Regions from separate parts of the Streptomyces sp. NPDC088707 genome, predicted to be linked through region 2. Evidence: riboswitches for the same ligand, from Rfam matches in the RefSeq annotation. Region 2 holds a riboswitch; each other region holds the start of a gene.
The links. A riboswitch is a leader RNA that binds a small molecule or an ion and turns the genes downstream of it on or off. The one in region 2 is predicted to bind thiamine pyrophosphate.
Positions count from the first base shown of each region.

Region 1: it holds a riboswitch for thiamine pyrophosphate, as region 2 does, so the genes downstream of both, thiO (glycine oxidase ThiO) here and ACIP84_RS33665 (thiamine ABC transporter substrate binding subunit) in region 2, are expected to answer to the same signal.
Region 3: it holds a riboswitch for thiamine pyrophosphate, as region 2 does, so the genes downstream of both, thiC (phosphomethylpyrimidine synthase ThiC) here and ACIP84_RS33665 (thiamine ABC transporter substrate binding subunit) in region 2, are expected to answer to the same signal.

Region 1 is NZ_JBIVLV010000005.1:196,461-206,538, reverse strand. It holds gene metF (methylenetetrahydrofolate reductase [NAD(P)H]) at 1-790, opposite strand, end outside; gene thiE (thiamine phosphate synthase) at 940-1,593, opposite strand; gene ACIP84_RS17400 (Rv2175c family DNA-binding protein) at 1,875-2,240, opposite strand; gene ACIP84_RS17395 (NAD(P)/FAD-dependent oxidoreductase) at 2,284-3,519, opposite strand; TPP riboswitch at 3,601-3,714, shown strand; gene thiO (glycine oxidase ThiO) at 3,712-4,998, shown strand; gene thiS (sulfur carrier protein ThiS) at 4,995-5,195, shown strand; gene ACIP84_RS17380 (thiazole synthase) at 5,201-5,995, shown strand; gene pknB (Stk1 family PASTA domain-containing Ser/Thr kinase) at 6,201-8,162, shown strand; gene ACIP84_RS17370 (deoxyribonuclease IV) at 8,169-9,020, shown strand; gene ACIP84_RS17365 (DUF4396 domain-containing protein) at 9,104-9,694, shown strand; gene ACIP84_RS17360 (sulfite oxidase-like oxidoreductase) at 9,730-10,078, opposite strand, start outside.
Region 2 is NZ_JBIVLV010000014.1:111,383-121,460, forward strand. It holds gene frr (ribosome recycling factor) at 1-100, shown strand, start outside; gene ACIP84_RS33650 (phosphatidate cytidylyltransferase) at 100-1,203, shown strand; gene ACIP84_RS33655 (MFS transporter) at 1,359-2,975, shown strand; gene rlmN (23S rRNA (adenine(2503)-C(2))-methyltransferase RlmN) at 3,023-4,129, shown strand; TPP riboswitch at 4,159-4,269, shown strand; gene ACIP84_RS33665 (thiamine ABC transporter substrate binding subunit) at 4,352-5,464, shown strand; gene ACIP84_RS33670 (ABC transporter permease) at 5,503-7,116, shown strand; gene ACIP84_RS33675 (ABC transporter ATP-binding protein) at 7,116-8,144, shown strand; gene ACIP84_RS33680 (dihydrofolate reductase family protein) at 8,223-8,870, shown strand; gene ACIP84_RS33685 (hypothetical protein) at 9,204-10,078, opposite strand, start outside.
Region 3 is NZ_JBIVLV010000003.1:485,771-495,848, forward strand. It holds gene ACIP84_RS13010 (IclR family transcriptional regulator) at 1-142, shown strand, start outside; gene ACIP84_RS13015 (SsgA family sporulation/cell division regulator) at 281-724, shown strand; gene ACIP84_RS13020 (YibE/F family protein) at 824-2,278, opposite strand; TPP riboswitch at 2,350-2,496, shown strand; gene thiC (phosphomethylpyrimidine synthase ThiC) at 2,490-4,283, shown strand; gene ACIP84_RS13030 (hypothetical protein) at 4,379-5,032, opposite strand; gene ACIP84_RS13035 (metallophosphoesterase) at 5,193-6,584, opposite strand; gene ACIP84_RS13040 (LacI family DNA-binding transcriptional regulator) at 6,843-7,949, opposite strand; gene hisC (histidinol-phosphate transaminase) at 8,578-9,681, shown strand; gene ACIP84_RS13050 (cyclophilin-like fold protein) at 9,838-10,078, opposite strand, start outside.

The sequences.
Region 1 (10,078 bases), on a different contig from region 2:
CGATACCGATGGAGCGTACAGCGGCGGGATCGTCCTTGACGGCGAGGATGCGCTCTTTCACATCCGCCGGGAAGTGGGCGTTGCTCAGCTGGGGCAGTCGGCCGAGGGTCTTCACGTTCACAACGGGCATGACTTCGGGGATGATCGGGGTCTCGCAGCCCGCCTTGGCGACGCTGTCGCGCAGCCGCAGATAGTTCTCGGGGTCGAAGAACATCTGGGTGATCGCGTAGTCGGCGCCGGCGCGGCACTTGTCCACGAAGTGCCGGATGTCCGTGTCCCAGTCGACGGAGCGGGGGTGCATCTCGGGGAAGGCCGCGACGCCGACGCAGAAGTCGCCCGATTCCTTGATCAGCCGGACGAGGTCGGCGGCGTACTTGACGCCCTCGGGGTGCTCGACCCAGTCCCCCAGCGGGTCGCCCGGCGGGTCGCCGCGGACGGCGAGCATGTTGCGGATGCCGGCGTCGGCGTACTGGCCGAGGACGTTGCGCAGTTCGGCGACCGAGTGGTCGACGGCCGTCAGGTGGGCGACCGGGGTGAGCGTGGTGTCGGAGGCGATCTTCTGGGTGGCCTTGACGGTGCCGCCGCGGGTGGACCCGCCGGCGCCGTAGGTCACGGAGACGAAGCTGGGGCCGACCGCCTCGACGCGGCGCATCGCGTTCCAGAGGACCTGCTCGCCCTTCTCGGTCCGGGGCGCGAAGAACTCGAAGGAGTACGACGTGCCGCCGGAGGCGAGGATCTCGCGGACCGTGCGGGCGCGGTCCGAACGGACGGAAGCGGTACCAAGGGCCATACGGGCAGGTTAGACGGGCTGCGCGGAGGTGCGTGAACGCCGTCCGAGTGGTGGACACAGTTTTGGACAGCCGACGGGGCCGATCGCTGGACGAACCTCCGACGGACCCGGGCCGCCCCTGCGGGCCCCGAACCGCCGGCCGGAGGCCCCTACTCCCCCGCGCGCTCCCGGACCCGCTTGGCGAGGGCGGCCGTCGCGGCGGCCGGGTCGTCGGCCTCGGTGATGGCCCGGACGACGACGATCCGGCGCGCGCCCGCGTCCAGGACTTCGTCCAGATTCGTCTCGTCGATACCGCCGATGGCGAACCAGGGGCGGTCCTGGGCCAGGCCCGCCGCGTACCGCACGAGGTCGAGGCCCGGCGCGTACCGGCCGGGCTTGGTGGGGGTGGGCCAGCAGGGTCCGGTGCAGAAGTAGTCGACGCCGGGCTCGACGGCGGCCGCGGCCGCCTCGGTCTCGGCGTGGCAGGACCGGCCGATCAGGATGTCGTCGCCGAGGATCGCCCGGGCGGCGGGCACGGGCAGGTCGCCCTGGCCCAGGTGGAGCACGTCGGAGCCGATGGCGTGGGCGACGTCGGCCCGGTCGTTCACGGCGAGGAGCCTGCCGTGACGGCGGGCGGCCTCGGCGAAGACGGCGAGGTGCTCCAGCTCCTCACCGGCCTCCATGCCCTTGTCGCGGAGCTGCACGATGTCCACGCCGGAGGAGAGCACGGCGTCGAGGAAGGCGGGCAGGTCGCCCTGGCGCTTCCGGGCGTCGGTGCACAGGTAGAGCCGGGCGTCGGCGAGCAGCTCGCGAGGCGTGGGCATGGGTGGTTCCCCCCGTCGGTCTCACGGGGGCGCTCCCCGTGGGGTGTCGCGGGGCACTGCCCCGGTGGTGCGGCGCGGGGCGGTCCCGCGTCGGTGGCGCGGGACCGCCCGCATCGGCGGCGCGGGTGCTCCGCACAGGTGGCGCGGGCTCCCCGCACAGGTGGCGCGGGCTCCCCGCACAGGTGGCGCGGGCTTTCCGCGCCGGTGGCGCGAGGGCCGCGGCGGCCCGGCCGTGGGGCCGGTCGCCGCGACACCCGCTCATGGTGTCCTTCGGCGGCGCGTCAGATGGCGAGCGCCTGGGCGCGGCGCTTCACCTCCGTGCCGCGGTTCTCGTTGAGCGCCTGCGCGGGCGTGCCCGGCAGGCTCTCGTCCGGAGTGAAGAGCCACTCCAGCATCTCCTCGTCGGTGAAGCCGTCGTCCCGCAGCACGGTCAGCAGCCCGACAAGCCCCTTGACGATCTTGTCGCCCTGGATGAAGGCGGCGGGGACCTGCAGGGCGTTGTTCTCTCCACGGCGCACGGCGATGAGCTGACCGTCCTTGATCAGCTGCCGCACGCGCGTCACCTCGACATCGAGCATCTCCGCGATGTCGGGCACATAGAGCCAGGCGGGGACGAGCGCATCGATCTTTACGTCAATCTCGGTCACAGGACAAGCCTGCCATCCCGGACTGACAGCCGGTAGTCGGGCCCTAGACCACTGCCGCCTTGAGGGGGACGGAGGGGTCCGCCGCGCGGGCGGGGTCGACCGCGGTGGCCGTCTCGATGAGCTTGCGGCCCTGGGCCAGGTCGCGGGGGCGGCCGACCGCGAGCAGGGCCACCGGGACCCCGGCCCGCAGCCACAGCACGGACCAGCTCTTCTCCGCCGGGTCGCCGCGCCGGATCAGCCGGTCCGCGTCCGCGTGGTGCCCGGCGTACTGGACGAAGCGGCCGAACTGCTCGGACCAGAAGTACGGGACGGGGTCGTACGGCCCGGAGTCCGCCTCCGCACCGGCCCCGGTGATCGTCGCGGCGACCGTGCGGGGGCCCTGGAGCGCGTTGTCCCAGTGGTGGACGAGGAGGCGCCGCCCGTAGCGGACGGAGGGGAAGGAGGCGCAGTCCCCGACGGCGTACACATCGGGCAGGCTGGTGCGCAGCCGCTCGTCGGCGGTGACGGCGCCGCTCGGGTCGAGGGTGATCCCGGAGCCGGTGAGCCATCCGGTGGCGGGGACGGCGCCGATGCCGACGACGACGGCGTCGGCGGGCAGCTCGCGGCCGTCGGCGAGGACGACCCTGCCCGGCGCACCGGGCTCGACGGTGCGGACGCGCGCGTGGGTGAGGAGCTCGGCGCCGTTCTCGCCGTACCACTCGGCCATGGGGGCGGTGACCTCGGCGGGCAGGGCTCCGGCGAGGGGGCGGTCGGCCGCCTCGACGACGGTGACGGCGCAGCCGGCCTCGCGGGCGGCGGTGGCGAACTCGGCGCCGATCCAGCCGGCTCCGACGACCACGACGCTGTGCCGGCGCTCCAGGACGGGGCCGAGGCGGACGGCGTCGTCGAGGGTCCGCAGCAGATGGACCCCGGGGACGCCCTCGGTGCCGGGCAGGGTGATCGGCTGGGCGCCGGTGGCGACGACCAGGACGTCGTACGCGACGGGCCCGGCCTCGGTGTCGATCTCGTGGTCGTCGGCGCGCAGCCCGGTGACGTCGAGGCCGAGGCGGAGTTCGACGCCGAGCTCCTCGAAGTCGATGTCGAAGGCGGAGCCCTCGGCCTTGCCGAGAAGGACGGCCTTGGAGAGCGGGGGCCGGTCGTAGGGCTGGTGGGGCTCGGCCCCGATGAGGGTCACGGGGCCGGTGAAACCCCGTTCGCGCAGGGCGACGGCGGTCTGGACGCCCGCCATCCCGGCGCCGACGATCACGACGTGCTGCTGTGCCTGCTTCTGCTCGCTCACCCGACCACCTTACGCATCTGACGGATCGTCAGGAAGGGAGGGGTCTGCGGCCCCCGGAGGCGGAAGCTAGTGTGTCGGGCGTAAAGCACTCGCGGGAGCCCGGACGCACCGGGCTGAGAGGGAGGCTGGGACGGCCTCCGACCGTACGAACCTGATCCGGGTCATGCCGGCGAAGGGAGGGGCTGGACGCCCATGCGTTCTTCCGAAGTCCATGTGTCCGAGGACCCCGCGTCCGGAGCGGACGTGCCGGACGCCGCCGCGCCGGAAGCGGGTCCGCCCGAAGCGGGTCCGTCCGCCGTCCGCGGCGCCGGTGCCCGCGGCGCCGACGTCCTCGTCGTCGGGGGCGGCATCATCGGCCTGGTCACGGCCTGGCGGGCCGCGCGACGCGGTCTGCGCACCGCCGTGATCGATCCGGCACCGGGCGGCGGCGCCGCCCGCGTCGCGGCCGGGATGCTCGCCGCCGTCACCGAACTCCACTACGGCGAGGAGACCCTCCTCGGGCTCAACCTCGCCTCCGCCGCGCGCTATCCCGCGTTCGTGGCCGAGCTGCAGGAGGCCACCGGCCACGACGTCGGTCACCGCGCCTGCGGCACCCTCGCCGTCGCCCTCGACGCCGACGACCGGGCCCACCTGCGCGAACTGCACGCCCTGCAGACCCGCTGCGGGCTCACATCGGAGTGGCTCAGCGGCCGCGAGTGCCGCCGCCTCGAACCGATGCTGGCCCCGGGAGTGCGCGGCGGGCTCCGAGTGGACGGCGACCACCAGGTCGATCCGCGCCGGCTCGCCGCCGCGCTCCTCGTCGCCTGCGAGCGGGCCGGGGTGGTCTTCCACCGCGACCTCGCGCGGAGCCTGACGGTGGTACGGGACCGGGCGCGCGGTGTCGTGCTCGCCGGGGGCGGGGAACTGACGGCCGACCAGGTCGTCCTCGCCGCAGGCAGCCTGAGCGGCCGTCTCGCGGGCGTGCCGGACGAGGTGGTTCCGCCGGTGCGCCCGGTGAAGGGCCAGGTGCTGCGGCTGCGCGTACCGGCCCCGTACGCCCCGTTCCTCTCCCGGACGGTCCGGGCCGTCGTCCGCGGCAGCCACGTCTACCTGGTGCCCCGCGAGAACGGCGAACTGGTCGTCGGCGCCACCAGCGAGGAGCTCGGCTGGGACACCACGGTGACGGCGGGCGGGGTGTACGAGCTGCTGCGCGACGCCCACGAGCTCGTGCCCGGGCTCACCGAGCTCCCGCTGACCGAGACCCGGGCGGGTCTGCGCCCCGCGTCGCCCGACAACGCGCCGCTGCTCGGCCCCACCGCCCTGCCCGGCCTGCACCTGGCCACCGGCCACTACCGCAACGGGGTCCTACTCACCCCGATCACCGGCGACGTCATGGCCGCGGTGCTCACCACGGGGGTCCTCCCCGACGAGGCCCGCCCCTTCACCCCCCGCCGTTTCTCCCCCGCGCCCGCGCCCGTACGTCAGGAGCAGCCCGCATGAACGTGTCCGTGAACGGAGAGGCCCGTGTGCTCTCCGGCCCCGTCTCCCTCGACGCCCTCGTGGCGACCCTGACCCAGGCCCGCTCCGGGGTCGCCGCCGCCCTCAACGAGACGGTCGTCCCGCGCGGCGAATGGGAGACGACACTCCTCGGCGAAGGCGACCGGGTGGAAGTCCTGACCGCGGTCCAGGGAGGCTGAGCGCGATGTCCGACGACGTGTTCACCCTCGGCGGTACGGAGTTCTCCTCGCGGCTCATCATGGGCACCGGCGGGGCGCCCAGCCTCGACGTCCTGGAGCGCTCGCTGGTCGCCAGCGGCACGGAGCTGACGACGGTCGCGATGCGGCGCCTGGACCCGACCGTGCAGGGCTCGGTCCTCTCCGTCCTGGAACGGCTCGGCATCCGGGTCCTGCCCAACACGGCGGGCTGCTTCACGGCCGGCGAGGCGGTCCTCACCGCCCGCCTGGCCCGCGAGGCGCTCGGCACCGACTGGATCAAGCTGGAGGTCGTCGCCGACGAGCGGACGCTGCTGCCCGACGGGGAGGAGCTCCTCGTGGCGGCCGAGACGCTGGTCGACGACGGCTTCACCGTCCTCCCCTACACCAACGACGACCCGGTCCTCGCGCGGAAGCTGGAGGACGTGGGCTGCGCGGCGATCATGCCGCTCGGCTCCCCGATCGGCTCGGGCCTCGGCATCCGCAACCCGCACAACTTCCAGCTGATCGCGGAACGGGCGGGGGTGCCGGTGATCCTCGACGCGGGGGCAGGCACGGCGTCGGACGCGGCGCTCGCGATGGAGCTGGGGTGTGCGGCGGTGATGCTGGCGTCGGCGGTGACCCGCGCGCAGGAGCCGGTCCTGATGGCTTCGGCGATGCGGCACGCGGTGGAGGCGGGGCGGCTCGCCCACCGGGCGGGGCGGATCCCCCGGCGGCACTTCGCGGAGGCGTCGTCCCCGAGGGAAGGCCGCCCCGCCCTGGATCCGGAGCGCCCCGCCTTCTGACCCCCGGGGCCGTGCCCGCGCCTCCACCTCCACACGGGCAGCGGCCCCCGCGCGTGTGGGCAGCGTCCCGCAGTCCGGCGCCCACCTGCGGGTCAGGGCGCGGCGGGCCCGGCGCGGCCCCGGGTCGTGCGGGGCTCGTCACAGGTGGGTCGCAGTCGGGGGCGCACGGCCGACCCCCCACCCGCCCCCTCGTAGACTCGACGCCGTGGACACGACCCTTCAGGACCCCCTCGTCGGGCGGCTGCTCGACGGCCGCTACCGCGTCGACGCGCGCATCGCCGTCGGCGGGATGGCCACCGTCTACCGGGCCGTGGACACCCGCCTCGACCGGGTCCTCGCGCTCAAGGTGATGCACCCCGCCCTCGCCACCGACGCCGCGTTCGTCGAGCGCTTCATCCGCGAGGCCAAGTCCGTCGCCCGCCTCTCGCACCCCAACGTCGTCGGGGTCTTCGACCAGGGCGCCGAGGGCGCGTACGTCTACCTGGCGATGGAGTACGTCGCCGGCTGCACCCTCCGCGACGTCCTGCGCGAGCGCGGCGCCCTCGCGCCCCGGGCCGCCCTGGACATCCTGGAGCCGGTGCTCGCCGCGCTCGGCGCCGCGCACCGGGCCGGGTTCGTGCACCGGGACATGAAGCCGGAGAACGTCCTGATAGGGGACGACGGCCGGGTCAAGGTCGCCGACTTCGGTCTCGTGCGGGCCGTGGGCTCGGCGACCGCCACCACCGGTTCGGTCCTCGGGACCGTCTCGTACCTGGCGCCGGAGCAGATCGAGCTCGGCACCGCCGACACCCGCGCCGACGTGTACGCCTGCGGTGTCGTCCTCTACGAGATGCTGACCGGCGGCAAGCCGCACTCCGGCGACACCCCCGCCCAGGTGCTCTACCAGCACCTCAGCACGGACGTGCCCGCCCCCTCGGCGGCCGTTCCCGGGCTTGCCGTGGAGCTGGACGAGCTGGTCGCCGCGGCCACCGCCCGCAACCCCGAGGTCCGCCCGTACGACGCCGTCGCCCTGCTGGCCCGGCTGCGGGAGGCCCGCGCCGCGCTCGGCGAGGACCAGCTGGACGCCCTGCCCCCGCAGGCCAGGTCCGGGGCACGGGACACCACGGACGACCGGACCAGCGTGATCCCCCGGGCCGTACCGGTCGAGGCCGGGACCGGAACCGGAACCGGAACCGGGAACGGGAACGGGACCGGGAACGGGACCGACGCGCACCAGGTCCTGCACACCAACCGGCTGCCGGCCCCCGAGCCGCCGCCCGCGCCCGGCTTCCGTCGCCGGCCCCCGCGCGGCCCGCTGCTCCTCGTCCTGGGCGTGCTGCTCGCCCTCGGCCTGGGCACCGGCGTCTGGTACATCAATTCCGGCCAGTTCACCCGGGTCCCCGCCGTGCTCGGCCAGACGGAGACCGAGGCGACCAAGCGGATCACCGACGCCGGCCTCGACGTCGCTACGACGAAGCGCGCGTTCAGCGACGTGTACGAGCGCGGCACCGTCATGGCCGTCGATCCGGCTCCCGGCGAGCGCCTCCGGGGCAACGGCACGGTCACGCTGACCCTCTCCCGCGGTCCCGAGATCGTGAAGGTGCCCAACCTCAAGAACAAGCCGCTCGCCGAGGCCAGGCGCGTCCTCGAGGAGGAGGGCCTGGCCGCCGGGGTGATCACCCAGAAGTTCAGCGACACCGTCGCCCGGGGGGCCGTGATCGGCTCCGACCCCGAGCCCGGTACCGAGCGGACCCCCGACTCGGCCGTCGCCCTGGTGGTCAGCAAGGGCTCCCCCGTCGACGTGCCCGACGTCACCGGTGAGACCGTCGACGACGCCACGGCCCTGCTCCAGGACGAGGGGCTCAAGGTGCTCGTCGCCCCGGAGCGGATCAACTCCCCCGAGGCCGCCGGATCCGTCGCCGCCCAGTCGCTCGCCGAGGGCAGCCGGGCCGCCGAGGGCGACACCGTCACCCTCACCGTCTCCAAGGGCCCCCGGCTCGTCGAGGTCCCGGACGTCGTCGGCGAGTCGGTCGACGACGCGCGTACGGCCCTGGAGGACGAGGGCTTCGAGGTGGAGGTCAAGAAGTCCTTCCCCTACCTGGGCAGCGAGGTCACGGGCCAGTCCGTGGAGGGCGGCTCGACCGCGCCCGAGGGCTCCACCGTCACGATCACGATCAAGGGACTGTAGAAACTGATGCGCAACCCCGTCGGCGGCCATGTCCCCGTGGCCGGTGGCCTGGCCAAGACCGGCCTGGGCTACGCCCGTGAGCTCGGCGCCGAGACCGTACAGGTCTTCGTCGCCAACCCGCGCGGCTGGGCCACCCCGCCCGGGAACCCCGCCGAGGACGAACGGTTCCGCGCCGAGTGCGCCGCCGAGTCGATCTCGGCCTGGGTCCACGCCCCGTACCTGATCAACTTCGGTTCCCACACCGAGGCCACCGCGGAGAAGTCGGTGGAGTCGATGCGGCACTCGCTGCGGCGGGGCCGGGAGATCGGCGCGAAGGGCGTGGTGGTGCACACCGGCTCTGCGACCGGCGGCCGCCCGCGCGCGGAGGCGCTCGCGCAGGTCCGGGAGCTGCTGCTGCCGCTGCTCGACGAGCTGACGCACGAGGACGACCCGGATCTGCTCCTGGAGTCGACGGCCGGGCAGGGGTTCTCCCTCTGCTCGCGCGCGGAGGACTTCGGGCCGTACTTCGACGTGCTCGACCGGCACCCGAAGCTGGGGATCTGCCTGGACACCTGCCACATCTTCGCCGCGGGCCACGACCTGACCGGTCCGCAGGGCGCCGCGCAGACGCTCGACCAGCTGGTGGCGACCGTGGGCGAGGGACGGCTGAAGCTGATCCACGCCAATGACTCCCAGGACGTCGTCGGCGCCCGCAAGGACCGGCACGCGAACATCGGCGTGGGCCACATCGGCGAGGACGCGTTCCGCAACCTCCTCCGTCACCCGGCGACCGAGGGCGTGCCCCTGATCATCGAGACGCCCGGCGGCACGGCGGGGCACCTCGCGGACGTGGAGCTGCTCAAGAAGCTGAGGGACTGACACGACTCCCCGTTGAGGAATACCCCAGGGGGGTATACGGTTCCAGTGACGGCAGGAACCGCTACCCGACCCTGGGGGCACCCATGCAGCACGACGCGCACGCCCATCACGAGCACGGCACCGACAGCACCCACGCCGGCCCCGACAGCCACGAAGGGCACAAGGGCCACGAGGGCCACGAAGGCCACCAGGAGCAGCACGGCGGGCGCCACGAGGGCCACGGCGGGCACCACGGCAAGGCCTCCTGGTCCATGGCGGCCAAGGCGACGCTGCACTGCCTCACCGGCTGCGCCATCGGCGAGGTCCTCGGCATGATCATCGGCACCGCGCTCGGCTGGGGCAACATGGAGACGATGATCCTCGCGATCATCCTGGCCTTCTTCTTCGGCTACGCGCTGACCCTGCGCGGAATCCTGGCCGCCGGTGTCGACTTCAAGACAGCCTTCAAGGTCGCGCTCGCCGCCGACACCCTGTCCATCGCGGTCATGGAGATCATCGACAACGGCGTGATCGCCCTCTGGCCCGGCGCCATGGACGCCCACCTGTCGGACCCGGTCTTCTGGATCGTGCTGGCCATCGCGCTCGCCGCCGCCTTCGTGATCACCGTTCCGGTCAACAAGTGGATGATCGGCCGCGGCAAGGGGCACGCGGTGGTCCACCGGTACCACCACTGATCCGCGGCACCACACCGAAGGACGGTCCGGGAGCGCTACAGCTCCGGGCCGTCCCCCGGTTCCTCCTGGTACGAGTACCGCTGCTCCGTCCAGGGGTCGCCGATGTTGTGGTACCCGCGCTCCTCCCAGAAGCCACGCCGGTCGGCGGCCATGTACTCCACGCCGCGGACCCACTTGGGGCCCTTCCAGGCGTACAGGTGCGGGACGACCAGGCGCAGCGGGAAACCGTGCTCGGCGGTGAGCAGCTCGCCGTCCATGTGGGTGGCGAAGATCGAGCGCTCGTCGGCGAAGTCGGCGAGCCGCATGTTGGCGCTGTAGCCGTACTCGGCCCAGACCATCACATGGGTGACCTGCGGTGCGGGCGGGGCGAGCTCCAGGACCGTA
Region 2 (10,078 bases):
CCGCCGCGCCGAGAAGGAGCTCGACGACACCACCGCGAAGTACGTCTCGCAGGTGGACGAGCTGCTCAAGCACAAGGAAGCCGAGCTGCTCGAGGTCTGATGAACGACTCTTCCTGGGGGGCCCCGGCCGGTTCCGGCCGTGGGGGACCCGACCAGGGGCCCGTCCCGGCGGGTCCCGCATACGATCGGCAGCAGGCGGCGCAGACTCGGCCCATGCCCATCGTGCCCGACGTTCCCGCCGGCGGATTCCAGGACGGTCACGGCCGGGGGGCCGCTCACCCGAGCGGTCCCCTGTTCCGTGACGAGACGCCGCACGAGCACCCGCAGGAGCCCATGCCCAGCCCCACCCCGCCTCCGCCGCCCGCGCCGCCGGCGCCACGGCAGAAGAAGAGCGCGGGGCGCAATCTGGGCGCGGCCATAGGGGTCGGGGTCGGTCTCGGGGCCGTCATCATCGCCTCGCTGTACGTCTGGGCTCCGGCGTTCGTCGGCGTGATAGCGGTCGCCGTGGTGGTCGGGCTCTGGGAGCTGACCTCCCGCCTCCAGGAGCGCAAGGGGATCAAGGCTCCGCTGGTGCCGCTCGCGGTCGGCGGTGCGGCGATGGTCGTCGCCGGGTACGTCCGGGGGCCCGAGGGCGCCTGGGTGGCGATGGCGCTCACGGCGCTCGCGGTACTCATCTGGCGGATGACGGAGCCTCCCGAGGGCTATCTGAAGGACGTCACGGCGGGTGTGTTCGCGGCGTTCTACGTGCCGTTCCTGGCGACGTTCGTGGCGTTGATGCTCACCGCCGACGACGGTCCGGAGCGGGTGCTGACGTTCCTGGTGCTGACGGTGGTCAGCGACACGGGTGCGTACGCGATCGGCTGGCGCTTCGGCAGGCACAAGCTGGCACCGAGGATCAGTCCCGGAAAGACCCGCGAGGGTCTGCTCGGGGCGGTGACCTTCGCGATGGCGGCGGGTGCGCTGTGCATGCAGTTCATGATCGACGACGGCATCTGGTGGCAGGGTCTGCTGCTGGGTCTCGCGGTGGCGACGAGCGCGACGCTCGGCGACCTCGGCGAGTCGATGATCAAGCGCGACCTGGGCATCAAGGACATGGGCACCTTGCTTCCCGGGCATGGCGGGATCATGGACCGGCTGGACTCGCTGCTGCCGACGGCTCCGGTCGTGTGGTTGCTGTTCGTGATCTTCGTCGGCTCGACCTGACCCGTCTGATCCGCGCGTGTGTGCCGTCAGGGCCCGTCCCCCTCCGGGGGGACGGGCCCTGACGCATGGGGCGGCGCGTGGAGGCGGCCACGGAGGGCACGGCAGGTGGCCGCGGCCACCGAGCCGAAACCGTCGCCTATGGGGAGAATGCGGTCATGGCATCCCAGGCACGCGCCGGCGGCGCACCCGCGGGGGCGCGGCTCGTCCTGCTGACGCTCGCGGCGGGCCAGTTCCTGATGGCCCTCGACAGCTCCGTCATGAACGTGGCGATCGCGACCGTGGCCGACGACGTGGGCACGACCGTGACCGGCATCCAGGGCGCCATCACCGCGTACACGCTGGTGATGGCGATGTTCATGATCCCCGGAGGCAAGGTCGGGGTGCTGATCGGACGCCGGCGCGCGTTCATGATCGGCTGCGTGATCTACGGCTGCGGCTCGCTGACCACGGCGCTCGCGCCGAACCTTCCCGTGCTGCTGTTCGGCTGGTCGTTCCTCGAAGGCATCGGGGCGGCGCTCATCCTGCCGTCGATCGTGGCACTCGTGGCCGGCAACTTCCCCACCGAGGGCCGGGCCGCGGCGTACGGCATCGTGGCAGCGGCGGGTGCCGTGGCCATCGGGCTCGGACCGCTCATCGGCGGCATCGCCACGACCTACTTCTCCTGGCGCTGGGTGTTCGCCGGCGAGGTCCTGGTCGTGCTCGTCATCCTGGTGTTCGCCCGCCGCATCGCCGACGCCGGCGACGAGTCACACCCGCGCATCGACCTCGTCGGCGCCGTCCTGTCCGCCGCCGGGCTGGGGATCTTCGTCTACGGCGTCCTGCGTTCGGACGAATGGGGCTGGGTCCAGCCGAAGGCGGACGCACCCGCATGGCTCGGGGTGTCGCTGACCGTGTGGCTGATGCTGGCGGGTCTCCTCCTGGTGTACCTGTTCCTCCGCTGGGAGGCCCGGCTCGTCGAGCGCGGCCGGGAACCGCTCGTCGACCCGGCCATGCTGCGGAACAAGCAGCTCACCGGCGGTCTGACGATGTTCTTCTTCCAGTACCTCGTGCAGATGGGCGTCTTCTTCGTCGTCCCGCTCTACCTGTCCGTGGCCCTCGGTCTGTCCGCGCTGCAGACCGGCGCCCGGATCCTGCCGCTCTCGCTGACGCTGCTCGCCGCCGCGGTCCTCATCCCGCGCTTCCTCCCGGACGTCTCGCCCCGGCGGGTGGTGCGGATCGGGGTGCTGGCGCTCCTCGCCGGTGCGGTCGCCCTGATGGCCGCACTGGACGCGGACGCCGGAGCGGAGATCGTCACCGTCCCGCTGCTGCTCATCGGGTTCGGGATGGGGGCCCTGGCCTCCCAGCTCGGATCGGTCACGGTCTCCGCGGTCCCGGACCGGCAGAGCGCGGAGGTCGGAGGCATCCAGAACGCCGTCACCAACCTCGGCTCCTCGATGGGCACGGCGCTCGCGGGCTCCCTGATGATCGCCGCGCTCACCTCGTCGTTCCTGGGTGCCGTGGAGCGGAACCCGGCCATCCCGGCCGAGGTGAAGAGCCAGGCGGTCGTCGAGCTCCAGAGCGGCGTCCCGTTCCTCTCGGACGCCCAGCTGACGACCGCCCTCGACGAGGCGGGCACCAGCGAGGCGGTGTCCGAGGCCGCCCTGGAGGCGAACGAGGCCGCCCGGCTGGACGGCCTGAAGGCAGCCCTCGCGATCCTGGCCGGCGCGTCCGTCGTCGCGCTCTTCTTCACCCACCGCATCCCCCGGACCCAGCCCCGGGCCCCCACCCCCTGAAACGGCGAACCGGGCCACGGGCGCGCGTCTGCGACACTGGTACCACCATGCCCAAGCCCGGAGAACTCACTTTCGTCGCCCCCCGCGGAGCCAAGAAGCCGCCGCGGCACCTGGCCGACCTCACGCCTGCCGAGCGGAAGGAGGCCGTCGCCGCGATCGGCGAGAAGCCGTTCCGCGCCAAGCAGCTGTCCACCCACTACTTCGCGCGGTACGCGCACGATCCCGCCGAGTGGACGGACATTCCGGCCGCCTCGCGGGAGAAGCTGGCCGGGGAGCTGCTTCCCGATCTGATGTCCGTGGTGCGGCACATCTCGTGCGACGACGACACCACCCGCAAGACCCTGTGGCGGCTGCACGACGGCACGCTCGTCGAGTCGGTGCTCATGCGCTACCCGGACCGGGTGACCATGTGCATCTCCTCGCAGGCCGGCTGCGGGATGAACTGCCCGTTCTGCGCGACGGGGCAGGCCGGGCTCGACCGGAACCTGTCGACCGCCGAGATCGTGCACCAGATCGTGGACGGCATGCGGTCGCTGCGGGACGGGGAGGTGCCCGGGGGACCGGCGCGGCTCTCCAACATCGTGTTCATGGGCATGGGCGAGCCGCTCGCGAACTACAAGCGGGTCGTCGGTGCCGTCCGGCGCCTCACCGACCCCGAGCCGGACGGCCTCGGGCTCTCGCAGCGCGGGATCACCGTCTCCACCGTCGGGCTCGTGCCCGCGATGCTGCGGTTCGCCGACGAGGGCTTCAAGTGCCGGCTCGCGGTCTCGCTGCACGCCCCGGACGACGAGCTCCGGGACACCCTGGTGCCGGTCAACACGCGCTGGAAGGTGCGTGAGGTCCTGGACGCCGCCTGGGAGTACGCGGAGAAGTCCGGCCGCCGGATCTCCATCGAGTACGCGCTCATCCGGGACATCAACGACCAGGCGTGGCGCGGTGACCTGCTGGGCCGGCTGCTCAAGGGGCGTCGGGTGCACGTCAACCTGATCCCGCTGAACCCGACGCCGGGTTCGAAGTGGACGGCGTCGCGTCCGGAGGACGAGAAGGCCTTCGTCGAGGCCATCGCCCGCCACGGCGTGCCGGTGACCGTGCGGGACACCCGCGGCCAGGAGATCGACGGTGCCTGTGGACAGCTGGCGGCCGCCGAGCGCTGACCTTGTACTCTGAGGTCGAACACATCTCCATATTCCGACAGGGGAGCGCCACAGCGCTGAGAGTGCGGTCACCGTAGGACCGCAGACCCTCTGAACCTTGCCCAGGTCATTCTGGGTAGGAAGTTCGGTCGTTAACTCAAGCTGTTGCGCCCTGCCCGCGTCCGGTCCGCCGGTCGTGGGCAGGGCCGCGTCTCTTCCTGGTCATACCCAGGAGGAATCTCAGTGAGCACCACTCCGGTGAGCATCAAGAAGGCCGCCGCCGCCGCGCTCGTCGCGGCGCTGGGCGTCACCACCCTTGCCGCCTGCGGCACGGACGACGTCCGCGAGGCCGCCGGCAAGTCCGGCGCCCCGGCGCCGAAGACCGTGACCCTCGTGAGTCACGACTCGTTCAACGCCTCCAAGGAGGTGCTGGCCGAGTTCACCAAGCAGACCGGCTTCACCGTCAAGGTGCTGAAGAGCGGCGACGCGGGCGAGGCCGTCAACAAGGAGATCCTGACCAAGGGCTCCCCGCAGGGCGACGTCTTCTTCGGCGTCGACAACACCCTGCTGTCCCGCGCCCTCGACAACGGCATCTTCGTGCCGTACGCGGCGAAGGGCCTCGACCGCCTCCCGGCCGCGTACCAGCTCGACAAGGAGCAGCGGCGGGTCACGCCGATCGACTCCGGTGACATCTGCGTCAACTACGACAAGTCGTACTTCGCCGACAGGAAGCTGGCGCCGCCGGTGACCTTCGACGACCTGGCGAAGCCCGCGTACAAGAACCTGCTCGTCGTCGAGAACCCCGAGCGGTCCTCCCCGGGCCTCGGCTTCCTCCTCGGTACGGCCGCGAAGTACGGGGACGAGGGCTGGCAGGACTACTGGACGAAGCTCAAGGCCAACGGCGTGAAGACCGTCGACAGCTGGGAGCTCGCCTACAACCAGGAGTTCTCCGGCTCGGCCGGCGGCAAGCAGGCCAAGGGCGACCGTCCGCTCGTCGTGTCGTACGCCTCCAGCCCGCCGGTCGAGGTGCTCTACGGCGAGCCGCAGCCGAAGGTGGCCCCCACCGGGGTCTCCACCGGCACCTGCTTCCGGCAGATCGAGTTCGCTGGTCTGCTGAACGGCGCGAAGAACCCCGAGGGCGGCAAGGCGCTGATCGACTTCCTGATCTCCAAGAAGTTCCAGGAGGACATGCCGCTCCAGATGTTCGTCAACCCGGTGGCGAAGGACGCGGCCCTGCCCGAGCTGTTCACCCAGCACGGCGTGGTCGTCGACAAGCCGGAGACGATGACGCCGGAGAAGATCGCCGAGAAGCGTGACCCGTGGATCCAGCAGTGGTCGTCGCTCGTTCTGAAGTAGTCCCCGACCGCCGGGGAAGCGCGGCGCGGCTCGGCCTGATGGTCGCGCCCGTCGCCTTCTTCGCGCTCTTCTTCGCCTGGCCCGTCGTCTCGATCGTCGAGCGCGGGCTGCGCGTCGACGGCGTGTGGCAGTTCGGCCGGTTCGGCGAGACGCTGAGCCGGCCGGAGATCCTCGACGTCCTGTGGTTCACGCTCTGGCAGGCGCTCGCCTCCACCGGTCTCACCCTGCTGATCGCGCTGCCCGGCGCATACGTCTTCGCGCGCTTCGAGTTCCGCGGGAAGGGGCTGCTGCGCGCGGTCGTCACCGTGCCCTTCGTGATGCCGACCGTCATGGTCGGTACGGCCTTCCTGGCGCTCGTCGGTCGCGGCGGGCTCCTGGACGAGCTGTGGGGCGTACGGCTCGACACCACGGTCTGGGCGATCCTGATCGCCCATGTGTTCTTCAACTACGCCGTGGTCGTCCGGACCGTCGGGGGCCTGTGGGCGCAGCTCGACCCTCGGCAGGAGGAGGCGGCCCGGGTCCTCGGCGCGTCCCGCTGGAGGGCGTGGCGGACGGTGACCCTGCCGGCGCTCGCCCCGTCGGTCGCGGCGGCGGCGCTGATGGTCTTCCTGTTCACCGCGAGCTCCTTCGCCGTCGTGCAGATCCTGGGCGGATCCACGTACTCCACCCTGGAGACGGAGATCTACCGGCAGACCGTCGTCCGCTTCGACCTGACGACGGCGGCCGTCCTCACGATGGTGCAGTTCGCCGCCGTCGGCGTCGTCCTCGCCGTGCACGCCCGGACGGTCCGCCGCCGGGAGACCGCGCTGCGGATGACGGCGCCCGAGGAGACGGCCCGGCGTCCCCGGGGCGTCGGCCAGTGGGCGCTGTTCGCGGCCGTCCTGCTCTCCGTCGCCCTGCTGATCGTGCTGCCGCTCGGGGTGCTCGTCGAGCGGTCCTTCGCCACCTCCCACGGCTACGGGCTCGACTACTACCGGGCCCTGCGGACCCCCGACCCCTCCGGCACCTTCCTCGTGCCGCTGCTCGACACGATCGGGAACTCGCTGCGCTACGCCGTCGTGGCCACCCTGATCGCCCTCGCCATCGGCGGGCTCGCCGCGGCCGCGCTGACCAGACGCGCCGGGCGGCTCGTCCGGGGCTTCGACGCGCTGCTCATGCTGCCGCTCGGAGTGTCGGCCGTGACCGTCGGCTTCGGGTTCCTCATCACGCTCGACGAACCGCCGTTCGACCTGCGGGCCAGCTGGATCCTGGTACCGCTGGCGCAGGCGCTGGTCGGTGTGCCCTTCGTCGTACGGACGATGCTGCCGGTGCTCCGGGCGGTGGACGAGCGGCTCCGGGAGGCCGCGGCCGTGCTCGGTGCCTCGCCGTGGCGGGCCTGGCGGGAGGTGGACCTGCCGCTGGTGCGGCGGGCGCTGCTGATCGCCGCCGGGTTCGCGTTCGCCGTCTCGCTGGGTGAGTTCGGCGCGACCGTCTTCATCGCCCGCCCCGACAGCCCGACCCTCCCGGTGGCGGTGGCCCGGCTCCTCGGCCGGCCCGGCGAACTCAACTACGGCCAGGCGATGGCCCTCTCGACGATCCTCATGGTGGTGTGCGCGGTGTCCCTGCTGCTGCTCGAACGGCTCCGGATTGAACGCACCTCGGGGGAGTTCTGATGCTGGTACTCGACGGGGCGACCGTACGGTTCGGGGAGCGGGCGGCGCTCGACGCCGTGGACCTGGAGGTCGCCGACCACGAGATCGTGTCCGTGCTCGGGCCGAGCGGCAGCGGCAAGTCCACGCTGCTGCGGGCCGTCGCGGGGCTGCAGGCCCTCGACGGCGGGCGGGTGCTGCTCGGCGGCGCCGACCAGCGCGGGGTGCCGGTGCACCGGCGGGGCGTCGGCCTGATGTTCCAGGACCACCAGCTGTTCCCGCAGCGGGACGTCGGCGGGAACGTCGCCTTCGGGCTGCGGATGCGCGGGGCAGGGAAGGCCGAGCAGGCCGAACGGGTGACGGAGCTGCTCGACCTCGTCGGCCTGCCGGGCGCGGGGCGGCGGTCCGTCGCCGCGCTCTCCGGTGGTGAGCAGCAGAGGGTGGCACTGGCCCGGGCCCTGGCGCCCCGGCCCCGGCTGCTGATGCTCGACGAGCCCCTCGGGCAGCTCGACCGGGGGCTGCGGGAGCGGCTCGTCGGGGAGCTGCGGCAGCTCTTCGGGCGGCTCGGCACGACGGTGCTGGCGGTGACGCACGACCAGGGCGAGGCGTTCGCGCTGGCCGACCGGGTGGTGGTCATGCGGGACGGGCGGATCGCCCAGTCGGGTGCACCCGTCGAGGTGTGGTCGCGGCCGGCCTCGGAGTTCGTGGCCCGCTTCCTGGGGTTCGACAACGTGGTGGCGGCGCGGGTGACCGGGCCGGTCGCGGAGACCCCCTGGGGGAAGGTCCCGGTGCCGGACGGCTCGCCGCAGGGCGAGCGGCGGCTCCTGGTCCGGCCCGGCGGGGTGCGGCTCGTGCCCGTCGAGAAGGGGTCGGCCTGGACGGTCGAGTCCCGGACCTTCCGGGGCAGCCATGTGGCCGTACGGCTCCGCCCGGTGGACGGACCGCCGCTGGACGCGGAGCTTCCGCTGCGGGAGGTGCCGGGGGAGGGCGCCGCGGTGGGGGTGGAGTTCCGGGCGGAGGACGTGGTGGTGCTGGGGGACGACATTCCGTAGCGGGTGCGATGAGTTTCCCGGTCCGGTGGAGTCTCCTGGGTGTTCGTCATGTCTGTGTCGACCACCGGGAGGAACCCCATGGGCCAGCTGCTCAGAGTCCAGAACTTCATGGTCTCGTCCGACGGATTCGGTACGGGGGAGGGCCAGAGCCTGGAGCGTCCGTTCGGGCACGCGGATCCCGGCGCCATGTTCGCCTGGGCGGGTGCCACGGCGAGCTGGCCCAACCGCACCGATCCCGGCGGCAGCCGCGGTCTCGACGACTACTTCACCCGTGACTTCTCCCACAACATCGGTGCCGAGATCATGGGCCGCAACAAGTTCGGGCCCCAGCGCGGTCCCTGGCAGGACCACGAGTGGCAGGGCTGGTGGGGTGACGAGCCGCCGTTCCACACGCCGGTGTTCGTCATGACGCACCATCCGCGTCCCTCGTTCACGCTCTCCGACACGACGTTCCACTTCGTCGACGGCGACCCGGCGACCGTGCTGGCGCGGGCGAAGGAGGCGGCGGACGGCAAGGACGTCCGGCTCGGCGGCGGGGCCACCGTCGTCCGCGAGTTCCTCGACGCCGACCTCGTCGACACCCTGCACGTCGCGGTGGCGCCGGTGAAGCTCGGTTCCGGGGTACGGCTCTGGGAGTCGCCCGACGAGCTCCTCGACCGGTTCCACCGCGATGTCGTGCCCAGCCCGGGCGGTGCGGTGACGCACCACCTCTTCTGGCGGAAGTGACCCGGGGCGCGGCGAGCAGCGGTCGCACGTCCTGAGTGCCGCTCGCCGGCGGAGGAGCGTGGCGAGGCCGTGGAGGGGGAAACCGCCGCCGGTCGCCGCGAGGAGGGCCGACCGCACGCGGTACCCGGCGAGCGACCGGGCCGGGCGGCCGGCTCGTCGAACGCTTCGAGCGGGTGGACCTCGCGCCCGTGCCCGCGCGGTCCGGGCGGCCGGCGTGCCGGGGGGCGTCGGTATGGGGCCACGACGGGGGCGGCATCGGGGTGCCGCCCCCGGAGGTGTCGTGCCGGTCGGGCGAGGAGCGCGGCCTGGTCGACAGGCCGCCCTTCCGGTGTCTCAGCCGGTCAGCGGCAGTGCCGCCAGTTCCGCCACGGCCCACGTCAGGGGGAGGAAGACCGCGAGCAGCACACCGGTGCGCATCAGGGCCGCCGAGCGGAGGACCGTGGGCGGGGCGCCGATGCGGAGCAGGGCCTCGGTGGTGTGGGCGCGGCACTGCTTGGACTCCAGGGCCGCGGTGAGGAGGGTGGCCGTCGTGCAGGCGAGGATGAGGGCCGCGCCCAGGCCGGTGAGCGGGCCGAAGGCGCCTGGGCCGGTGCCCGCGTCGTCCAGGGCCGCCGCCGCGAGCGTTCCGGAGATCACCGCGCTGACCACGCCCAGGGGGCGGCCGATACGGCGGGACTCGTCCATCAGGACGCGGCCCGCGAGCAGCCGTGCGGCGCCCGGGCGGACGGACTGGAGGAGACGGCCGCAGCCGTGGACGAGGCCGGGGCCCGCCATGGCGAGGCCGACGGCGGTGAGGACCCAGCCGGCCAGGACGCCCGCCGGGTTGCCGTCGAAGCGGCCCGGCAGGGGGAGCCCGTCGGCGGCGCCGCTGCGGCCCGCGTACGTCTCGACGGCCAGGCCGACCGCGACCAGGGCGACCCCCCACGGCAGCCCGGAGGGCACCGGCTTCTCCGCGCCCTCCGGTGCGGTGGGCGCGGTGCGCGGGCGCAGGGCGAGGCCCGCGGCCGTGGCCGCGACGACCGGGACGACGGCGAGCAGGGTGAGGGCGGCGGCGAGCGGGATCGGCTGGTCGGCGGCGAGGAGGTCGGCGGCGGCCCCGTCGAAGGGCAGGCCCGTGATGTCGCCGCGAAGGTGCAGATAGAACAGCAGCGCGACCATGGAGCCGAGCGTGCAGGCGACGGCCGTCGACGCGGCGGCGATCGCGGTGA
Region 3 (10,078 bases), on a different contig from region 2:
CATCACCGCGGGCTCCACGGCGGCCGCAATGGCCATTTCCCTCCCCCTTCACCAGGAAGAACGGTTGCTCCCAGCTGTCGAGCGACTACGCACAGAGATCGGGAGGCTCTTCAGTTCGCTCGCTTTCTCTATCAGTATCTGAAAAATCACTCCTTGTGATCTGCTAGTGCTTACAGCACGATTGCGTCAAGAGGGCCACGGGGGATCATTCCTGGCCGTTTCGGTCACAGCTTTCAGCAGCTGTGTTCACACAACTGCTTCATCTACTGCGGGGTACATGATGCGAGAGTCGGTTCAGGCCGAGGTCCTGATGAGCTTCCTCGTCTCCGAGGAGCTCTCCTTCAAGATCCCGGTGGAACTCCGATACGAGACCCGGGATCCCTACGCGGTGCGGATGACCTTCCACCTTCCCGGGGACGCGCCTGTGACCTGGGCGTTCGGTAGGGAGCTGCTGCTCGACGGGATCAACCGGCCCAGCGGGGACGGCGATGTGCACATCGCCCCGACAGAGCCCGAGGGCCTCTCGGACGTCTCCATCCGGCTCCAGGTCGGCGGCGATCGCGCCCTGTTCCGGGCGAGCGCACCGCCGCTGGTCGCCTTCCTCGACCGTACGGACAAACTGGTTCCACTCGGCCAGGAACGGACGCTCGGCGACTTCGAGGACAACCTGGAGGCCGCACTGGGCCGGATTCTGGCCGAGGAGAACGCGGGCCCGGCCGCCTGAGCCTGCGGCCGTCCGCGCGTACCGGCTCTGCGCCTGTCCCGCGTACCGGCTCGGCGCGCGTCCCCACGTACCGGCTCGGCGCCTGCCGACCGGTGTACCTCACTTCGCGCGGCGGCGCCGTCCGCCCCGTACCGCCGCGGGCTTCCCGATGTCCGTGCCCGGCCGGCCCTCGGCGCCCTTGCGGTCGGCGGAGACCACCAGGGCCGCGAGCACGGTGGTGAGCGGCACGGCGGCGACCAGACCGATCGACCCGACGAGCGTCCGGACGATCTCCTCGGCGACCAGCTCGCTGTTGGCCACCGTCCCCATGCTGCTCTGCGCGATGGAGAAGAGCAGCAGCAGCGGGAGGGCGGCACCCGCGTAGGCGAGCATCAGCGTGTTCACGACCGAGGCGATGTGGTCGCGGCCGATCCGGATCCCGGCCCGGTACAGCGCGCGCGGCCCCATGCCAGGGTCGGCCTGGTTCAGTTCCCAGACCGCGGACGTCTGGGTGACCGTGACGTCGTCGAGCACACCGAGCGAACCGATGATCACTCCGGCCAGGAGCAGGCCGGACATGTCGATGTCCGGGTACAGGCCGTGGATCAGGCCGGTGTTGTCGTCGGTGTTGCCGCTCAGCGAGGCCCAGCCGATGAACACCGAACCGAGCAGACCGGTCAGCAGCAGGGAGATCAGCGTCCCGAGCACCGCGACCGAGGTACGGGCCGACAGCCCGTGGCACATGTAGAGCGCGATCAGCATGATCGCGCTCGATCCGACCACCGCCACGACCAGGGGGTTCGACCCCTCCAGGATCGCCGGCAGGATGAAGAACGTCAGGATCAGGAAGCTGACGACCAGCGCGATGAGGGCCATCACGCCCTTCATCCGGCCGACGACCACGACCGCGACGGCGAAGATCCCGGCGAGCACGGCCAGCGGGAGCTTCCGGTTCACATCGGTGACCGAGTACTGCAGATCGCGCGGGGCGTCGGGGGCGTACGCCACCACCACGCCCTGACCCTCGTGCAGTTGGCGCGGCGCGTCCGGCTGCACGATCTCGGTGAACGTGCGCCCCTTCTCCGGACCGCTGGTGACCTCGATCGTCGCCTTCGCGCACTCCCCCTGCTGCGCGTTGACCGCCTCGCGTCCCGACGGGGTCGAGGTGTCGCCGGTCGGCGGGACCTGTCCCGCGTTCACGGAGGCGCAGTCCACGTGCTGGACGGCGACCACCTTGCCCTGCTCGGTCTGCCGGTCGAAGCCGACACCGGTGCGCTCGTGCGGCGGGGTGCCACCGGGCCACAGGACCACGAGCCCGACCACGACCGCCGTGGCGAAGGGGATCAGGATCGCGGCGATGACCCTGCGCAGATGCCGGGACACCGGGATGGCGGGCCCGTGGCTGTGGCTGTGCCCGTGGGATCCGTGCGCCGGACCGTGCCCGTGCGATCCGTGGGATCCCTGCGATCCGTGGGACCCGTGCGATCTGTGGGATCCGTGCGCGGAACCGTGCCCGTGAGGGCTGTGATCCTGGTCGTGGCCGTGCGGCTCGGGAGTCTGTTGGGGGGAAGTCACCGACCGATCATCGCAAGAACGGCGGGGGCCCACTGTTCAGCACGCCAGGGATGACGCTAGCGTGGTGGCACCTTTGCACACGCGGGAGCTCGGAGCACCGGGCTGAGAGGGCGCTGATCACCGTACGCGCGTACTGATGTACGTACGGGAGGAGGCTGCGCCGACCGCCGAACCTGTTACCGGGTAATGCCGGCGTAGGGAGATCGGTCTCATGACCATTCAGGATGCACGCACGCCTGCCTCCGAGCAGGACGACACCTCTGCCGACGGCGCCCGCACGCCGGGCTGGCACAAGGGGTACGTCCAGGGCTCGCGCCCCGACCTCAGGGTGCCGGTCCGTCAGGTGCACCTCACCAACGGCAAGGACGTCACGCTGTACGACACGTCCGGCCCGTACACCGACCCCACCGTCGACACCGACGTGCGGCGGGGCCTTCCGCCGCTGCGCGAGAACTGGATCATCGCGCGCGGCGACACCGAGGAGTACGCGGGCCGCCCGGCCCGCCCCGAGGACGACGGCATCAAGCACACCTCGCCGCGCGGCGGGGGACTGAGGAACCTCGACGCGGTCTTCCCCGGCCGGCCGCGTGTGCCGCGCCGCGGCCGCGACGGCCAGGCCGTGACCCAGCTCGCGTACGCCCGCCGGGGGGAGATCACCCCGGAGATGGAGTACGTGGCGATCCGGGAGAACGTCTCCCCCGAGGTCGTACGGGAGGAGATCGCCGCGGGCCGCGCGGTGCTCCCGGCGAACGTCAACCACCCGGAGATCGAGCCGATGATCATCGGCAAGCGGTTCCTGGTGAAGGTCAACGCCAACATCGGCAACTCCGCCGTCACCTCCTCCATCGAGGAGGAGGTGGAGAAGATGACCTGGGCGACCAAGTGGGGCGCCGACACGGTCATGGACCTGTCCACCGGCCGCAACATCCACACCACCCGCGAGTGGGTCCTGCGCAACTCCCCCGTGCCCATCGGCACCGTGCCGCTCTACCAGGCGCTGGAGAAGGTCGACGGCCGCGCCGAGGACCTGACCTGGGAGATCTACAAGGACACGGTCATCGAGCAGGCCGAGCAGGGCGTGGACTACATGACGGTGCACGCCGGCGTACTCCTGCCGTACGTGCCCCTCACCGCGCGCCGCAAGACCGGCATCGTCTCGCGCGGCGGCTCGATCATGGCCGCCTGGTGTCTCGCGCACCACAAGGAGAACTTCCTCTACACGCACTTCGAGGAGCTCTGCGAGATCCTCGCGACGTACGACGTCACGTACTCCCTGGGTGACGGCCTGCGCCCCGGCTCCATCGCGGACGCCAACGACGCGGCGCAGTTCGCGGAGCTGCGCACGCTCGGCGAGCTCAACACGATCGCGAAGCGCCACAACGTGCAGACCATGATCGAGGGCCCGGGCCACGTCCCGATGCACAAGATCAAGGAGAACATCGACCTCCAGCAGGAGATCTGCGAGGAGGCGCCGTTCTACACGCTCGGCCCGCTGACCACGGACGTCGCTCCCGCGTACGACCACATCACCTCCGGCATCGGTGCCGCCATGATCGCCTGGTGGGGCACGGCGATGCTCTGCTACGTGACGCCCAAGGAGCACCTGGGCCTGCCCAACCGCGACGACGTGAAGACCGGTGTCATCACGTACAAGATCGCGGCCCACGCGGCGGACCTCGCCAAGGGGCACCCCGGCGCGCAGGAATGGGACGACGCGCTCTCGGACGCGCGGTTCGAGTTCCGCTGGGAGGACCAGTTCAACCTGGCCCTCGACCCGGACACCGCGCGCGAGTTCCACGACGAGACGCTGCCCGCGGAGCCCGCGAAGACGGCGCACTTCTGCTCGATGTGCGGTCCGAAGTTCTGCTCCATGAAGATCTCGCAGGACATCCGGCGTGAGCACGGCGGCGACCTGAAGGCGGACGAGATCGAGGCGGGCATGGCCGCGAAGTCGGCCGAGTTCGCGGCGACCGGCAACCGCGTCTACCTGCCGCTGGCGGACTGACCGCCGTCGGCCGACTGATCGCCGTTGGCTGGCTGACCGCTGCCCGGAGACTGTGCCGGCCCGCGACCCCGGGGGAGTCGCGGGCCGGTGGTGTGTCAGGTGCCGGGTGGGCCGGTGGGTGGGGTGGTGGCGGCGAGGACGTCGCGGAGGAAGGGCAGGATGCCCCGTTCGAGGAGTGCGCGGCGCCAGGCCTCCCGGGCGCGGGTCAGTTCGTCGTCCGGTGCGGGCGGACCGCCCCTGCTCACCGCGGCCGGACTGTTGCGCAGGGCCGTCACGAGGAGCCCGGCGGCCGCGCCGAGCAGTCCGGCGGCCGCCACCGAGCCGAAGACCAGGCCCGCCGTGAGCAGGGTCGCCCCGAACGCCACGGTGGGGGCGACGGCATGCAGGACCGCACCGACCAGCAGGAAGATGACGGCGGCCGCGCCCGCGAGGACGGGCACCATGACGGTGAGGATCGCGACGACGCCGGGCCCGGGGCCCGGGCGGTCCTGGGACGCCGGTGTCCTGGTCCCGAGGGCCGCGCGGTGCTGCTCGCGGACCTTCACGAAGTGGTCGTACTCGCTCGCCGCGGCGCTGGTGACCAGAGTCGTCGCGTTCAGGGTCAGGGAGCGCAGTTGGGCGAGTGTGAGCCGGGTTCCCGCTCCGGCGAGATCCGGACGTGCGTGGGCGGTGCTCAGTGCGTCGTCGAGGACCCGCTCGTACTCGGCACGGTCCTCGGTCAGCAGGTGCGGAGCCACGTTCATGTGCATCCCCCGATGCTCCGTAGGCCCGGATCAGCCGTGCGAAACGGTCGGTTGGGCGGAAACGGAGGAGAGCCTGCTACGGATGAACACGATGGTATTGCGGTGGTGCCACGCGCTGACAGGGTGTTTCCGGAATTCGACTTCCTCGGATGCGGAGGGTTATGCGTCAGCCGTTCAGGGGGAGTTGGACGACCAGTAGCTTTCCGGCCATGGTCACTCCGCCGTCCATCGCGATCGCCAGACCGTCCGCGTACACGTGCGGTCCGTCGACGAGCGGGCCCGCATTGCCCTCGCCGTCCTCCGTGCCGACCTGGCCGAGGAGGTACGGGATGGGGCTGTGGCCGTGCACGATCCGGGAGCCGCCGTAGGTGGAGAGCAGCTCCTGGACGGCCTGCGGGCCGCCCTCGTCGCGGAACGCGAAGCGCTTGGTGAACTTGCGGAAGACGTCCCAGACCTCGTCGGCGTCGTTCCGGTTGAGGATCTCGTGGACCGTGTCGTTGACGTCCTCGATGGTCTGGCCGTAGTCGAGGTACGCGGTGGTGTCGGAGTGCAGGAGAAGGTGGTCGTCCTCCTGCACCACGGCGTCGAGCCGGGACATCCACTGCAGATGGACGTCCTGGAGCCGGTCCATGTCGTGCTTCTGGCCGCCGTTGAGCAGCCAGGCGGCCTGGAAGGTGGCGGTGCCCGCGCCGGAGTTCACGGGAGTGTCGCCGAAGCGCTTGGCGCCGATGAGCAGCAGTTCGTGGTTGCCCATGAGGGCCTTGCAGTAGCCGCCGGCGGCGGCGGCCTCGGCGGAGAGGCGCATGACGAGGTCGATGACGCCGATGCCGTCGGGACCGCGGTCGGTGAAGTCGCCGAGGAACCAGAGGCGGGCGTTGCCCGCGGCCCAGCTGCCGTTCTCGTCGATGAGGCCCTGGGCGCGGAGGGCCTCGACCAGCTCGTCGAGGTAGCCGTGGACGTCGCCGACGACGAAGAGCGGGCCTGGGCCTTCGCCGCTCGCGGGGGCCGGCTCGGCGGCGGGGGCCGGCTCGGACGCGACCGGGACCTGCACGGTGTCCCCGCGGTTGATGACCGGGAGGTCGCGCTCGGTCGGGGTGTAGCCCTCGGGCATCCCGTCCTCGGGGAAGGCGTTCCCGGGGTGGCCGGTGGCGACGGAGACGATGGAGGAGCCGGCCGGGGCGGTGGCCGGGGCCGGAGCCGGGGCCGGAGCCGGGGCTGAGGCAGGGGCGTACGCGGGAGCGGTACGGCGTCCCAGATGCAGGGTCGGCTCGGCGGGAGCGGGCGCAGGCGGGGTCGCGGGCGCAGGCGCGGTCGCGGGCGGACCGGCCGTGGGCGCGCCGGGCGCGTGCGGGGGTGCGGCGGGTGCGGCCACGGGTGCGTGCTCCGGGGGAGCGGGTTCGGCCGGTGGCGGCACCGGCAGAGGTTCCGTGGTCGTCGGATCGGTGGCGTGGCCCTGTACGGGCACGCGGGCGTACGGCGGTACGCGGAAGTCACGCAATGTCGCCGTGCGCACCACGGGCTCCTGCCCGGCCCCCTGAGTCATGGACCCCTCCACCACGGTCGCGATGCCCTGCACATCGCGGACCGGCCTGGTCGGGGTGGTCCGCGATGTCGTGCGCCCATCATAGGAATGAGGGTCCTCCTGTGTGACGCACCAGGGGTGGTGAATCCGGGTCCACTCCGGGTTCACCGGTTGTTTCGCCCGAATTGAGAAGGTCGAGTCCAGGGTTGAGGCCGGTTCGGTGGCCGGTTTCGCCGTCCCGGCCCACGGGCAGGGGCGGGGACGGCGGATTCGGTGGCGCCGGTTGGCGGGGTGTCAGTCCTTCGCGGGTGAGCGCGGCGGGCTGACGGTGGTGCGCGGTGACCGGCGCTGCGAGGAGGTGCGGACGATGAGTTCCGTCGGTATCACCCGCTCGACCGGGCCGTCGGTGTCGATCCCTTCGATGGCGTCGATGAGGAGCTGGACGACGGCCGTGCCGATCCGGCGCGGCTTGAGCGAGAGCGTCGTGATGGGCGGTTCGGTGGTGGCGTAGACGGTCGACTCGCTGCAGCAGACCAGCAGCAGGTCGTCCGGGACGCGCAGCCCGTAGCGGCGCGCGGCCGCGAGGAGGTCGGTTCCGTTGGGGTCGAAGAGGCCGTACACGGCGTCGGGCCGGTCCGGTCGGGCGAGCAGCCGGTCGGCCGCGACGGCGCCCGCGCACGGGTCGTGCGCCGGATAGGCCTCGTAGACGGGGTCCTGGCCCACCCGCTCGCACCAGTTGAGGTACGCGGTGGTGGACAGGCGGGTGTAGGTGTCGGTGGTGGTTCCGGTGAGGAGACCGATGCGGCGGGCGCCGGCGTCGGCGAGGTGGTCGAGCAGATCGAGAACGGCGGCTTCGTGGTCGTTGTCGACCCAGGCCGTGACCGGAAGGGTGCCGGCGGGGCGTCCGTCGGAGACGACGGGCAGGCCCTGCCGGACCAGTTCGGTGACGACCGGGTCGTGGTCGGAGGGGTCGATGACGACGGTGCCGTCGAGGGCGACGTTCGACCAGACGTCATGGCGGGAGGTGGCGGGGAGGATGACCAGGGCGTAGCCCCGCGCGAGCGCCGCCGATGTGGCTGCTCTGGCCATCTCCGCGAAGTACGCGAATTCGGTGAAGGTGAAAGGTTCATCCCCGTACGTGGTCACGGTCAGGCCGATGAGTCCCGACTTCCCGGTGCGGAGCGTGCGGGCCGCCGCGGACGGGCGGTAGCCCAGCCGGTCGGCGACCTCGCGCACGTGACGGCGGGTGGCGTCGGGGAGTCGTCCCTTGCCGTTGAGCGCGTCGGAGACAGTCGTGATGGAGACCCCGGCGGCGGCGGCCACGTCCCGGATGCCTGCCCGGCCCTGCCGGCTTCCCCGGGTCTGTGCCCGGCTCACCTGGTGCTTCCCTGCTGCTGTCATGGCGAGCCGATAGTAGGGCGATGAGGGGCGGTTGGGCCGGTCGCATATGCAGGCGTTGACAGGCACGTTTCTGCATGGCTGAAAGACGTCAATAGGCAAGGAATCCAAGGTAGTTAGGGCCTTCGCCATGGGACCAGTGGTTGCCGAACGGCGTAGGCCTGGCGTGGGGGCGAGGTCTCGAAGAGGTCTCAACTCACCTCTACGGGGGATGCGCGCTACGGCGCCCGCCACCGGCGCGCGCCACCCGGGCACGCGCTCCCCCCTCGTGCGGGGCCGCTCCAGGGACGGCTCGCGGGGCGGCTCCCCGGGCAGCTCCGGCGCCCCGCTCAGGGTGGCGTGGCGGGTGGCGTGCCGGGGGCGGTCGCCGGGTCGCTCGGGTGGCGCGCGCGGAGACCGCGCCGGGGGCGCTCCAGGGCCGCGCGGTTCCCGCGGCGGGGTCGTTTCCGGGGCGTTCGGGGCGCCGTGGCGGGGTGGCGCTTCCGGGGCGTTCGGACGTCGCTCCGGGCGTCGTTCCCGGCGGGCGTGTCCCCAGCGTGTCCCTCCTGTTGTCCACAGCCCATTCGCAGCGGAGGGGAATCCTCTTAAGGTGAGGAGTATTGGCGGTACGGACGGTCGAGGAGGCCACAGAGTGAGCGAGACCAGCGGGACCAGCGGGACGAGCACGGGCCCGAAGCTGCGCGCCGAGCTGGACGGCGTCCCCACCTACAAGCCGGGCAGGCCGGCGGCCTCGGGTGGGCCCGTGGCCTTCAAGCTGTCCTCCAACGAGAACCCGTATCCGCCGCTGCCGGGGGTCATGGAGACCACGCTGGCCGCCGCCGCGAACTTCAACCGCTACCCGGACATGGCCTGCACGGGTCTGACGGAGGAGCTGGCCGACCGTTTCGGCGTGCCCGTCTCGCACCTGGCCACCGGCACCGGTTCGGTCGGCGTCGCCCAGTCGCTCCTCCAGGCCACCTCCGGCCCCGGCGACGAGGTCATCTACGCCTGGCGCTCCTTCGAGGCGTACCCGATCATCACGCAGATCAGCGGGGCGACCTCGGTGCAGGTGCCGTTGACCGAGGGCGAGGTGCACGACCTCGACGCGATGGCCGCGGCGATCACCGACAGGACCCGGCTGATCTTCGTCTGCAACCCCAACAACCCCACGGGCACCGCGGTGCGCCGGGCCGAGCTGGAGCGCTTCCTCGACCGGGTGCCCTCCGACGTCCTGGTCGTGATCGACGAGGCGTACCGCGAGTTCGTCCGCGACACCGACATCCCGGACGGCATCGAGCTCTACCGCGACCGGCCGAACGTCGCCGTGCTGCGGACCTTCTCCAAGGCGTACGGCCTGGCGGGGCTGCGGGTCGGCTTCGCGGTCGCCCACGAGCCGGTGGCGGCGGCGCTGCGCAAGACGGCCGTGCCGTTCGGTGTGAGCCAGCTCGCCCAGGACGCGGCGGTGGCCTCGCTGCGGGCCGAGGACGAACTGCTCGGGCGGGTCGGCTCCTTGGTGGCCGAGCGCGAGCGGGTCCACGCGGGTCTCGTGGCGCAGGGCTGGACCGTGGCGGACACCCAGGCGAACTTCGTCTGGCTGCGGCTCGGCGAGCGAACCCTGGACTTCGCGGCGGAGTGCGAGCGGCACGGGGTGATGGTGCGGCCGTTCGCCGGCGAGGGCGTGCGCGTCACGATCGGCGAGTCCGAGGCGAACGACCTGTTCCTGAAGGCGGCGGAGGGCTTCCGCAAGGAGGGCTGAGCACGCGCCGGCGTCCGGCCGGCCGATGACCGCCCGACCGGCCGGTGTCGTCGAACCGGCTGGTCCCTTCGGACCGGCCGGCGCCGTCGACCGGTCGGTACGTCGACCTGCCCCGGCGCCGTCGACCGGTCGGTACGTCGACCTGCCCCGGTGCCGTCAGCCGTGGACGCGTTCCACCCGGATCGGGTCGCCGTCCCGGACGGTGGCCAGGATCCGGGGGTCCCCGTCGAGCGCGCCCAGGACGTTGCAGGGGCTCGCGAGCCGGCATTCCTCGCCCCGTGAGATCGGGGTGGGGCCGTAGGGAAGGGCGAGCGCGTCGCCCTCCGTCCAGAAGGCCACCGTGCCGGCGTCGACGACCTGCCGCGCCCCGGCCTCGACGGAGGCGGCGACCGGAGTG